Regions from separate parts of the Agrobacterium sp. 10T429 genome, predicted to be linked through region 2. Evidence: predicted binding sites of a transcription regulator. Region 2 holds the regulator's gene; the other holds the start of a gene.
What was found. Region 2 encodes PhoB, which activates phosphate uptake and scavenging genes when phosphate is short. Its sites were predicted from a motif close to TGTCATNNANCTGTCAT; they were not measured.
Positions count from the first base shown of each region.

Region 1 (4,425 bases), on a different contig from region 2:
GCATTTCGCCGTCCACTTCCAATTCGGGTGCCGCTGCCTGCACGATCTTCAGGGCGCGGCGCATCTTGCGGGCGCTTTCCGAATCGCGCGACCCGAAATTGGAGTGGCTGGCGAGCGCGATCTTCGGCGTGATGCCGAAGCGGCGGATTTCCTTTGCCGCGAGAATGGCCATTTCAGCCACTTCTTCGGAGGTCGGATCGTTGTTGACGAAGGTGTCGGTGAGGAACAGCGCGCCCTGCTGGGTGATGAGCAGGCTGAGGCCTGCGAAAGAGCGAACGCTTTCCTGCTTGCCGATGATCTGGTTCACGTCGCGCAGGTGCCGGTCGTAACGGCCTTCCAGACCGCAGATCAGCGCATCCGCCTCACCACGCTTCACCGACAGCGCGCCGATGACCGTGGAGTTGGTGCGCACGATGGTGCGGGCCGCCTCCGGGTTGATGCCAGCGCGGCCGACGAGGGCGAAATAATCATCGACGTAGTCGCGGTAACGCGGATCGTCTTCGGGATTGACCACCGCAAAATCGGTATTCGGGCGGATACGCAGGCCGAAGCGCTTCAGGCGCGTTTCGATGATCTGCGGGCGACCGATGAGGATCGGGATGCCGGTGCCTTCTTCCAGAAGCACCTGGGCGGCGCGCAGCACGCGCTCGTCTTCGCCTTCAGCAAAGATGATGCGCTTCTTTTCGGCAACCTTGGCGGCGTTGAAGACCGGTTTCATGATGAAGCCGGAACGCCAGACGAAGCGGTTCAGCTGGTCGAGATAGGCTTCGAAATCGCTGATCGGCCGGGCGGCGACGCCGCTTGCGGCGGCAGCACGGGCAACGGCCGGCGCGATGCGAAGGATGAGGCGCGGATCGAAAGGCGAGGGAATGAGGTAGTTCGGGCCGAAGATCGGCGTTTCGCCGCTATAGGCCTTGGCGGCGACTTCCGAGACTTCCTCGCGGGCAAGCTCGGCGATGGCCTGCACGGCGGCCATCTTCATTTCCTCGTTGATCGTGGTTGCGCCGCAATCCAGCGCGCCGCGGAAGATATAGGGGAAGCAGAGCACGTTGTTGACCTGGTTCGGGAAATCCGAACGGCCGGTGCAGATCATCGCATCCGGGCGGGCAGCGCGGGCCACTTCCGGCATGATTTCCGGATTGGGGTTGGCAAGCGCCAGGATCAGCGGATTTTCCGCCATGCGCTCCAGAAGTTCCGGCTTCAGCACGCCTGCCGCCGAAAGACCGAGGAAGACATCCGCGCCGTCGATCGAGTCGGCCAGAACCCGCTTGTCGGTCTTTTGCGCGTAAACTTCCTTCCACTCGTCCATCAGCGAGTTGCGTCCGTCATAAACGAGGCCCTCGATATCGTGGACCCAAATGTTTTCTTTCTTTGCGCCCATGGCGACAAGCAGATTGAGGCAGGCAAGGGCTGCCGCACCGGCGCCTGACGCAACGATCTTGACGCTCGAAAGCGATTTTCCGGCCAGTTCCAGCGCGTTGGTGACGGCGGCGGCGACGATGATCGCCGTGCCGTGCTGATCGTCGTGGAAGACCGGGATGTTCATCTTCTCGCGCAGCTGGCGCTCCACCTCGAAACATTCGGGCGCCTTGATGTCTTCAAGGTTGATGCCGCCGAAGGTGGGTTCCAGCGCTGCGATGGTGGAGACCATGTCGTTGATGCCGGGCGCATCGATCTCGATATCGAAAACGTCGATGCCGGCGAATTTCTTGAAGAGGACAGCCTTGCCCTCCATAACAGGCTTGGACGCAAGCGGGCCGATATTTCCAAGGCCAAGCACTGCCGTACCGTTGGAAATCACTGCAACGAGATTGGCGCGGGCGGTATATTCCGCTGCCATTTCCGGATTTTCATGGATGGCGAGGCAGGGGGCGGCGACACCCGGCGAGTAGGCAAGCGCCAGATCGCGCTGGTTGCCAAGGGGCTTGGTGGCCTGGATTTCCAGCTTGCCGGGGCGCGGGTAGCGGTGGAAAAAGAGCGCCTGTTCCTCGATGTCGGCCTTTGCCGTGTTGGCGGGCGTGTTGTTCTTATCGTGAGAGGTCATGTCTTCCACCGTCATGTCTGGTTCAATTCCGGCCCTCTGAATACAACAAACTTTCCCGTGGTACAGCCGTTATTTGCCGCCCCCTTATGCAAATGCGGGCATGGCTTATTCGCGTTTTCGTGATGCCATCAGTCATATTCCATACAAAAACCGGCCACTGTCATGTTGCTGCAACACGAGTCTGGTTCTGAGAGGGAAGAAAGCCGCAGGGACGCAACCGAACAAGGGGATTAAATCCGTGGCCGGTCAAATTGAAACCAGACAGTTCAGAACGCTTTTCATTTCGGATGTCCATCTCGGTTCCAAGGCGGCCAAGACGGATTTTTTGCTCGACTTCCTGAAACATCACGAGGCCGATACGATCATCCTGGTCGGTGACATCATCGACGGCTGGCGCCTGCGCCGCAGCTGGTACTGGCCGCAGGGCTGCAACGACGTGGTGCAGAAGTTGTTGCGCAAGGCCCGCAAGGGAACGCGCATCGTTTACATTCCCGGCAACCACGATGAATTTCTGCGCGAGTTTCCGGGCATGCATTTCGGCGGTATCGAAGTGGCCGAGCGCATGATCCACGAGGCGGCAGACGGCAAGAAATACCTCATCATCCATGGCGACGAGTTCGATGTGGTGGTGCGCAATGCCCGCCTTCTCGCCTATCTCGGAGACTGGGCCTATGACGCGGCGATTGCGATCAACATCGTCCTTGCTGCGGTGCGCCGCCGCATCGGCCTGCCTTACTGGTCGTTCTCGGCCTGGGCTAAATTGCAGGTCAAACACGCCGTCAACTTCATCGGCGAGTTCCAGCGCGTAGTGGCCGACGAGGCGCGCCGCAACAATGTGGATGGTGTGATCTGTGGCCATATCCACCACGCCGTGATGGAAGACATGGACGGCATCCGCTACATCAACACCGGCGACTGGGTGGAAAGCTGCACGGCGATTGCCGAAAATGCCGATGGCACTTTCGAGCTGATCACCTGGATGCAGACGAGCGATGTCCCTTCGCAGACATCGGACGAGATGGAGCCGGTGGATATTCCAGGTCTGATTGGCAAGCACGCGGCCTGATTGGGGTTTGTTCAACAGGCAGGCCGATCCCTAAGCGCGGGATGGTTCAGCTCTCTGTCGTCATCCTTGGGCTTGTCTCAAGGATCTGCAACCGATTGATTTCGCGCGACGTGGATAGATCCTCGGGACAAGCCCGAGGATGACGCCGAGTGTGAGGCAAGGCTGGTCATACAGTTTACGTGATACTGCAAAGACTATTGCGATGTGCGGCGTAGTGCTTTCACACGAAACCCGAACGACGGCTCTTATCCCCACAACGCCGGCTGCGGCGGATAAACCAGCGAACCCTCGTAAACGAGGCCCGGCTGCCGGTCCTGCCTGAGAATCAGCGGGCCGTCGAGATCGGAGAAGGCGGCTCCCTGGGCGGCCAGAACGGCGGGGGCCATGCCAAGCGAGGTGCCGAGCATGCAGCCGACCATGATGATGAAGCCTAGCCGCTCCGCCTCTGCCTTCATGACAAGTGCTTCCGTGAGACCGCCAGTCTTGTCCAGCTTGATGTTGATCGCATCGTAACGGTCGCGCAGGTCGGCGAGGTCCTTGGTGGAATGCACGCTTTCATCGGCGCAGATGGGGACCGGGTGGTCGATGCGGGCCAGGATGGCGTCCTTGCCGGCGGGAAGCGGCTGTTCGATGAGTGCGATGTTCAGTTCCGCTGCGAGTTTCAGATAATATTCGATATTATCGTCGTTCCAGCCCTCATTGGCGTCGATGATGATGCGCGCGTCAGGTGCTGCGGTGCGCACGGCCCGCAGGCGCGCCTCGTCATCCGCCGTTCCTGTCTTGATCTTCAGCAGCGGGCGGCCAGCGTTTTCCGCCGTTTTAGCCGCCATGGTCTCGGGGTCGGCAAGCGAGATGGTATAGGCGGTAACGAGCGGTTTTGCCGCGTGTCCGAGACTATGTTCGGCAGCACTTTTGCCACTCATCTTGGCTTCGAGGTCCCATAGTGCGCAATCCACTGCATTGCGGGCGGCGCCGGGTTTCATCACCTGCTGCAATTCATGCCGTGTCAGGCCGCTGGCAATCTGCTCAGCCATTGCTTCGATATCGGCGATAACGCCTTCGATGCTTTCGCCATAACGCGGGTAGGGCACACATTCACCTCTGCCGGTAAAGGAACCATCGCGGATGGTGCACGTTACGACATCCGCATGTGTGCGAGTGCCGCGTGAAATAGTGAAGCTGCCAGCAACGGCGAAACGTTCTGTTGTGGCTTGAAGGTAACGGGGCATGTTTTTTCACTTCCTGACAGGCGTTAAAAGACACATGACGCCAAATTTATCGCGAATTGTCGGCTGTCACTGTGGCTTGCCGAAGG
Region 1 covers NZ_JBFTGV010000002.1:285,452-289,876, forward strand. The annotation lists gene AC1DCP_RS06390 (NADP-dependent malic enzyme) at 1-2,044, opposite strand, end outside; gene AC1DCP_RS06395 (UDP-2,3-diacylglucosamine diphosphatase) at 2,274-3,110, shown strand; gene dgcA (N-acetyl-D-Glu racemase DgcA) at 3,356-4,339, opposite strand.
Region 1: AC1DCP_RS06395 (UDP-2,3-diacylglucosamine diphosphatase) is a predicted target of PhoB. The motif match lies at 2,203-2,219, and genes of this name have one in related genera.

Region 2 (4,425 bases):
ACCTGATCGAAACCTTCGACCTTGGGACCGAAACCTTCGAGGTATTTCTGCTGGCCACCCGCGGCGATCGTCGCCAGTGTACGGCCATGGAAAGCGCCTTCGAAGGACACGATGCGGAACTTCTCCGGATGGCCCTTGGTATAGTGATAACGGCGGGCGGTCTTGATGGCGCATTCCAGGGCTTCCGCGCCTGAATTTGTGAAGAATACCTTGTCCGCGAAAGTCGCTTCCGTCAGGCGCCTGGCGAGTTTTTCCTGTCCCGGTACTTCATAAAGGTTCGAGACGTGCCAGACCTTCTCGGCCTGCGTCTTGATCGCATCAACGAGGTGAGGATGGGCGTGGCCCAGCGAGTTGACAGCAACACCGGCCGCAAAATCCAGATATCGCTCGCCGCTTTCCGTGAACAGCCATACACCCTCACCGCGCTCGAAGCGCAAGGGGGCTCTTGAAAACGTATCAAACAATGGCGCGCCGGCTTCGGCCATGGCTGTATCACTCCTTGCGCAGATGCGCTGTCAAACTGTTGTCAATAGGCTTGCGGGGTTATCCCTCGCCTGAAAATCAAAATGCCGCCTTGCGGCGGCAGGGGCACTATTGTCACTTCGTTTGCCGATGTCAACAAAAGTCAGCGTTTCCCGGGCTTCTCAAGCACTAGTATGCGGCGGCGGGCCAGCCCCAAGGTGTTGCCTTTCAGACTCAATACGCCAGCAAGTTGGGGAAAACCGGAAAATCGATTCCAGATGATTCCCGCGACTCTTGCCACGGAGTCGGGCTGGCACTAGGTTAATCGCTAATTACTAGACTGCATTGCGGCGGAACTAGTCACCGAAAATCAGGCGGAAACCACGCTTGCGGCATGCGCGCGAGACGGAGAGGGATTCTGCCGAAAATACACGCGACAAGCGGAGAAGCGGCATGAACTGGACAGACGAACGAGTCGAAAAGCTCAAGAAATTGTGGTCCGAGGGCCTTAGCGCCAGCCAGATTGCAGCGCAGCTGGGCGGCGTCAGCCGTAATGCCGTGATCGGCAAGGTCCATCGTCTCAATCTGCCGGGACGCGTCAAGGCTGGCGGTCCAGTGACTTCGGCACGCTCCGCGCCGAAGCGCACCGCTGCCCCTGCCCCGCGTGCGACGACTTTCGCAGGTCGCGTCAACGCGGCACCGGCACGCATCCTCACCCGTTCGAACGCGGCAACGGCGCTGCACGAGGAGATCGATATCGAGACCGCGCAGGTTCTCGATTACGTTCCTTCCAAGAACGTTGTCACGCCGATTTCCCGTCGCCTGACGCTGACGGAACTGACCGAGCGCACCTGCAAATGGCCGGTTGGCGATCCGCTGAAGGACGACTTCCATTTCTGCGGTTGTGAAGCGCTGGAATCTTCGCCCTATTGCAAGTTCCATGCGAAACTCGCCTACCAGCCGGTGAGCGAGCGCCGCAAGGCTTGAGTGTTGCGGCACGCATTCAGCACTCAAAAATTACGGGCCTTCGGGCCCGTTTTTTTATGACAAAAATAAAGCCGCTTTCTGGGCGGCTTGATGGCAGGCCTCACCCTTTCCCCTTACCATCGGGCGTGACCCTTCAATCCGGATTTCAACGCGCCGCCGATCTCCTCCGGTCAAAACGGACAATGGCATCGAGTTTGGCGGATATTCATATTGAAAAAGCCCGAAATCGTTTCAGATTTCGGGCTTCCTGATTTTTTGGTGCACTACTTCGCCAGCGAAACTATCTGGTTCCGCATCGCTCAGGCTTCCATCGAATATCCCGCACCACGCACCGTGCGGATGACATCCTGCATGTGCGAGAAATTCAGGGCCTTGCGCAGACGTCCGACATGCACATCGACAGTACGCTCGTCGACATAGATATCATGACCCCAGACGCCATCCAGCAATTGCGAGCGGGAAAACACCCGACCCGGCGACGTCATCAGGAATTCCAGCAAGCGGAATTCCGTCGGGCCGAGGCGCACTTCGCGGCTTTTGCGGTGAACGCGATGGGTCTCGCGGTCCAGTTCGATATCGCCGCATTTGAGCACCGACGACAGAACCTCCGGACGGGCCCGGCGCAACATGGCCTTGACCCGGGCCATGAGTTCCGGCGTCGAGAACGGCTTGACGACATAATCGTCAGCGCCGGTAGCGAGACCGCGAACCCGTTCGCTCTCTTCGCCACGCGCCGTCAGCATGATGATGGGCAGGCGTTCTGTTTCCGGCCGCATTCTCAAGCGCCGGCACAGTTCGATACCGGAGACACCGGGCAACATCCAGTCCAGGATGAGAAGATCCGGAATGCGCTCCTGCAGCCTGATTTCCGCCTCATCGCCACGGGGTATCGTGTCGACGTCGTATCCCTCAGCCTCGAGATTGTAACGAAGCAGGACGCTCAGCGCTTCCTCGTCTTCCACAACTGCAATCTTGGGCACCATATGCTGAACTCCGCAAGCTTCTGCTTGTCTGTTACTCGGTCACCGAACCAAGCGTGTTGGAACTGTCGTCCTTCGGACGCTCGCCCTCCGGCTGGCTGCCAGTGGTCATGTAATAGATCGTCTCTGCGATATTCGTCGCATGATCGCCGATACGCTCGATGTTCTTGGCGCAGAACAGAAGATGCGTGCAGGTGGTGATGTTGCGCGGGTCTTCCATCATGTAGGTCAGAAGCTCCCGGAAGAGCGACGTGTACATGGCATCGATTTCCTCGTCGCGTTCACGGATCGCATTGGCCTTTTCGGCGGAACGCGTGGAATAGACGTCGAGGACTTCCTTGAGCTGCACCAGCGCCAGGTCGGACAGATGCTCGATGCCGCGGGCGAGCTTGCGCGGAACGCCGGTGCCGGCGACAGCGATAACGCGCTTGGCCGTGTTCTTGCCAAGATCGCCGACGCGTTCGAGATCGGCGGCGATACGCAGGGTGCCGATGATCTCGCGAAGGTCTGCCGCCATCGGCTGACGCTTGGCGATGGTTACGATCGCCTTGTCGCCAATTTCGCGCTCAGCATGGTCGAGAATGGTATCGTCCGAAATGACCTTCTGCGCGAGCGCAGCATCGGAATTGACGAGTGCGCGCACGGCGTCACCGCACATCTGCTCGGCAAGACCGCCCATTTCGGCGATGCGGCGCGTCAGAAACTTCAGTTCGTCGTCATAGGCAGACAGGATATGCGAATGGGTCGTTGTCTGTGTCATGGTCTATTCCTCCGGCTTGGCCTGCATGCGCGTGCCCAACAGCGGGGCACGGCAGAGGCACCAGTCTTGTACGGTTACGATAAAGCACCGGCCGGGGATCAGCCGAAGCGGCCCATGATGTAGTCCTGCGTGCGCTGGTCGTCCGGATTGGTGAACATCTTGTCGGTTTCGTTTTCTTCGACAAGGTGACCAAGATGGAACATGGCCGTACGCTGGGAAACGCGCGCCGCCTGCTGCATGGAGTGCGTGACGATGACGATGGTGTAGTTGGTGCGCAGTTCGTGGATGAGTTCCTCGACCTTCGCAGTCGCGATCGGATCCAACGCCGAGCACGGCTCGTCCATCAGGATCACTTCCGGGCTGACGGCAACCGCGCGTGCGATGCACAGACGCTGCTGCTGGCCACCGGAGAGGCCCGTGCCGGATTCCAGCAAACGATCCTTCACCTCGTTCCAGAGACCCGCTTTCTGCAGGCTATGCTCGACGATCTGGTCCATATCCGCCTTGTTGCGGGCGAGACCGTGGATACGCGGGCCGTAGGCGATGTTCTCATAAATCGTCTTCGGAAACGGGTTCGGCTTCTGGAACACCATGCCGACGCGGGCACGCAGTTCCACGACGTCGATCTGCTGATCGTAGATATCGTCGGTATCGAGCGTGATCTTGCCGGTGACCCGGCAACCGTCGATCGTGTCGTTCATGCGGTTCAAGGTGCGCAGGAAAGTGGATTTACCGCAACCGGACGGGCCGATAAGTGCAGTCACCGTGTTTTCGCGGACATTGAGGTTCACGTCGTAAAGCGCGCGCTTTTCGCCGTAATAAACCGAAACATCCTTGCCGATCATCTTGTATGAGACTTCATTCATTTTCTTGTCCAGCGCCTTTTCAACTGCTGCTTCCGACAACATGTTCATTGCTCTAGCTCCCTCTACCAGCGCCGCTCAAAGCGGCGACGCAACAGGATTGCGCCAACATTCATGAGAATGAGGAACAGAAGCAGGATGATGATAGCGCCAGATGTCCGTTCGACAAAGGCACGCTCAGCTTCGTTCGCCCACATGTAAATCTGCACCGGCAGGGCCGTGGACGGATCCATAGGCGTTGTCGGATAGTTCGCGACGAATGCCACCATGCCGATCAGAAGCAGCGGCGCCGTTTCGCCCAGTGCGTGGGCGAGACCGATGATGGTGCCGGTCAGAATGCCAGGCATTGCCAGCGGCAGGACGTGATGGAAAA
Region 2 covers NZ_JBFTGV010000001.1:353,929-358,353, reverse strand. The annotation lists gene AC1DCP_RS01750 (aspartate aminotransferase family protein) at 1-485, opposite strand, end outside; gene AC1DCP_RS01745 (GcrA family cell cycle regulator) at 916-1,449, shown strand; gene phoB (phosphate regulon transcriptional regulator PhoB) at 1,749-2,432, opposite strand; gene phoU (phosphate signaling complex protein PhoU) at 2,464-3,189, opposite strand; gene pstB (phosphate ABC transporter ATP-binding protein PstB) at 3,288-4,103, opposite strand; gene pstA (phosphate ABC transporter permease PstA) at 4,118-4,425, opposite strand, start outside.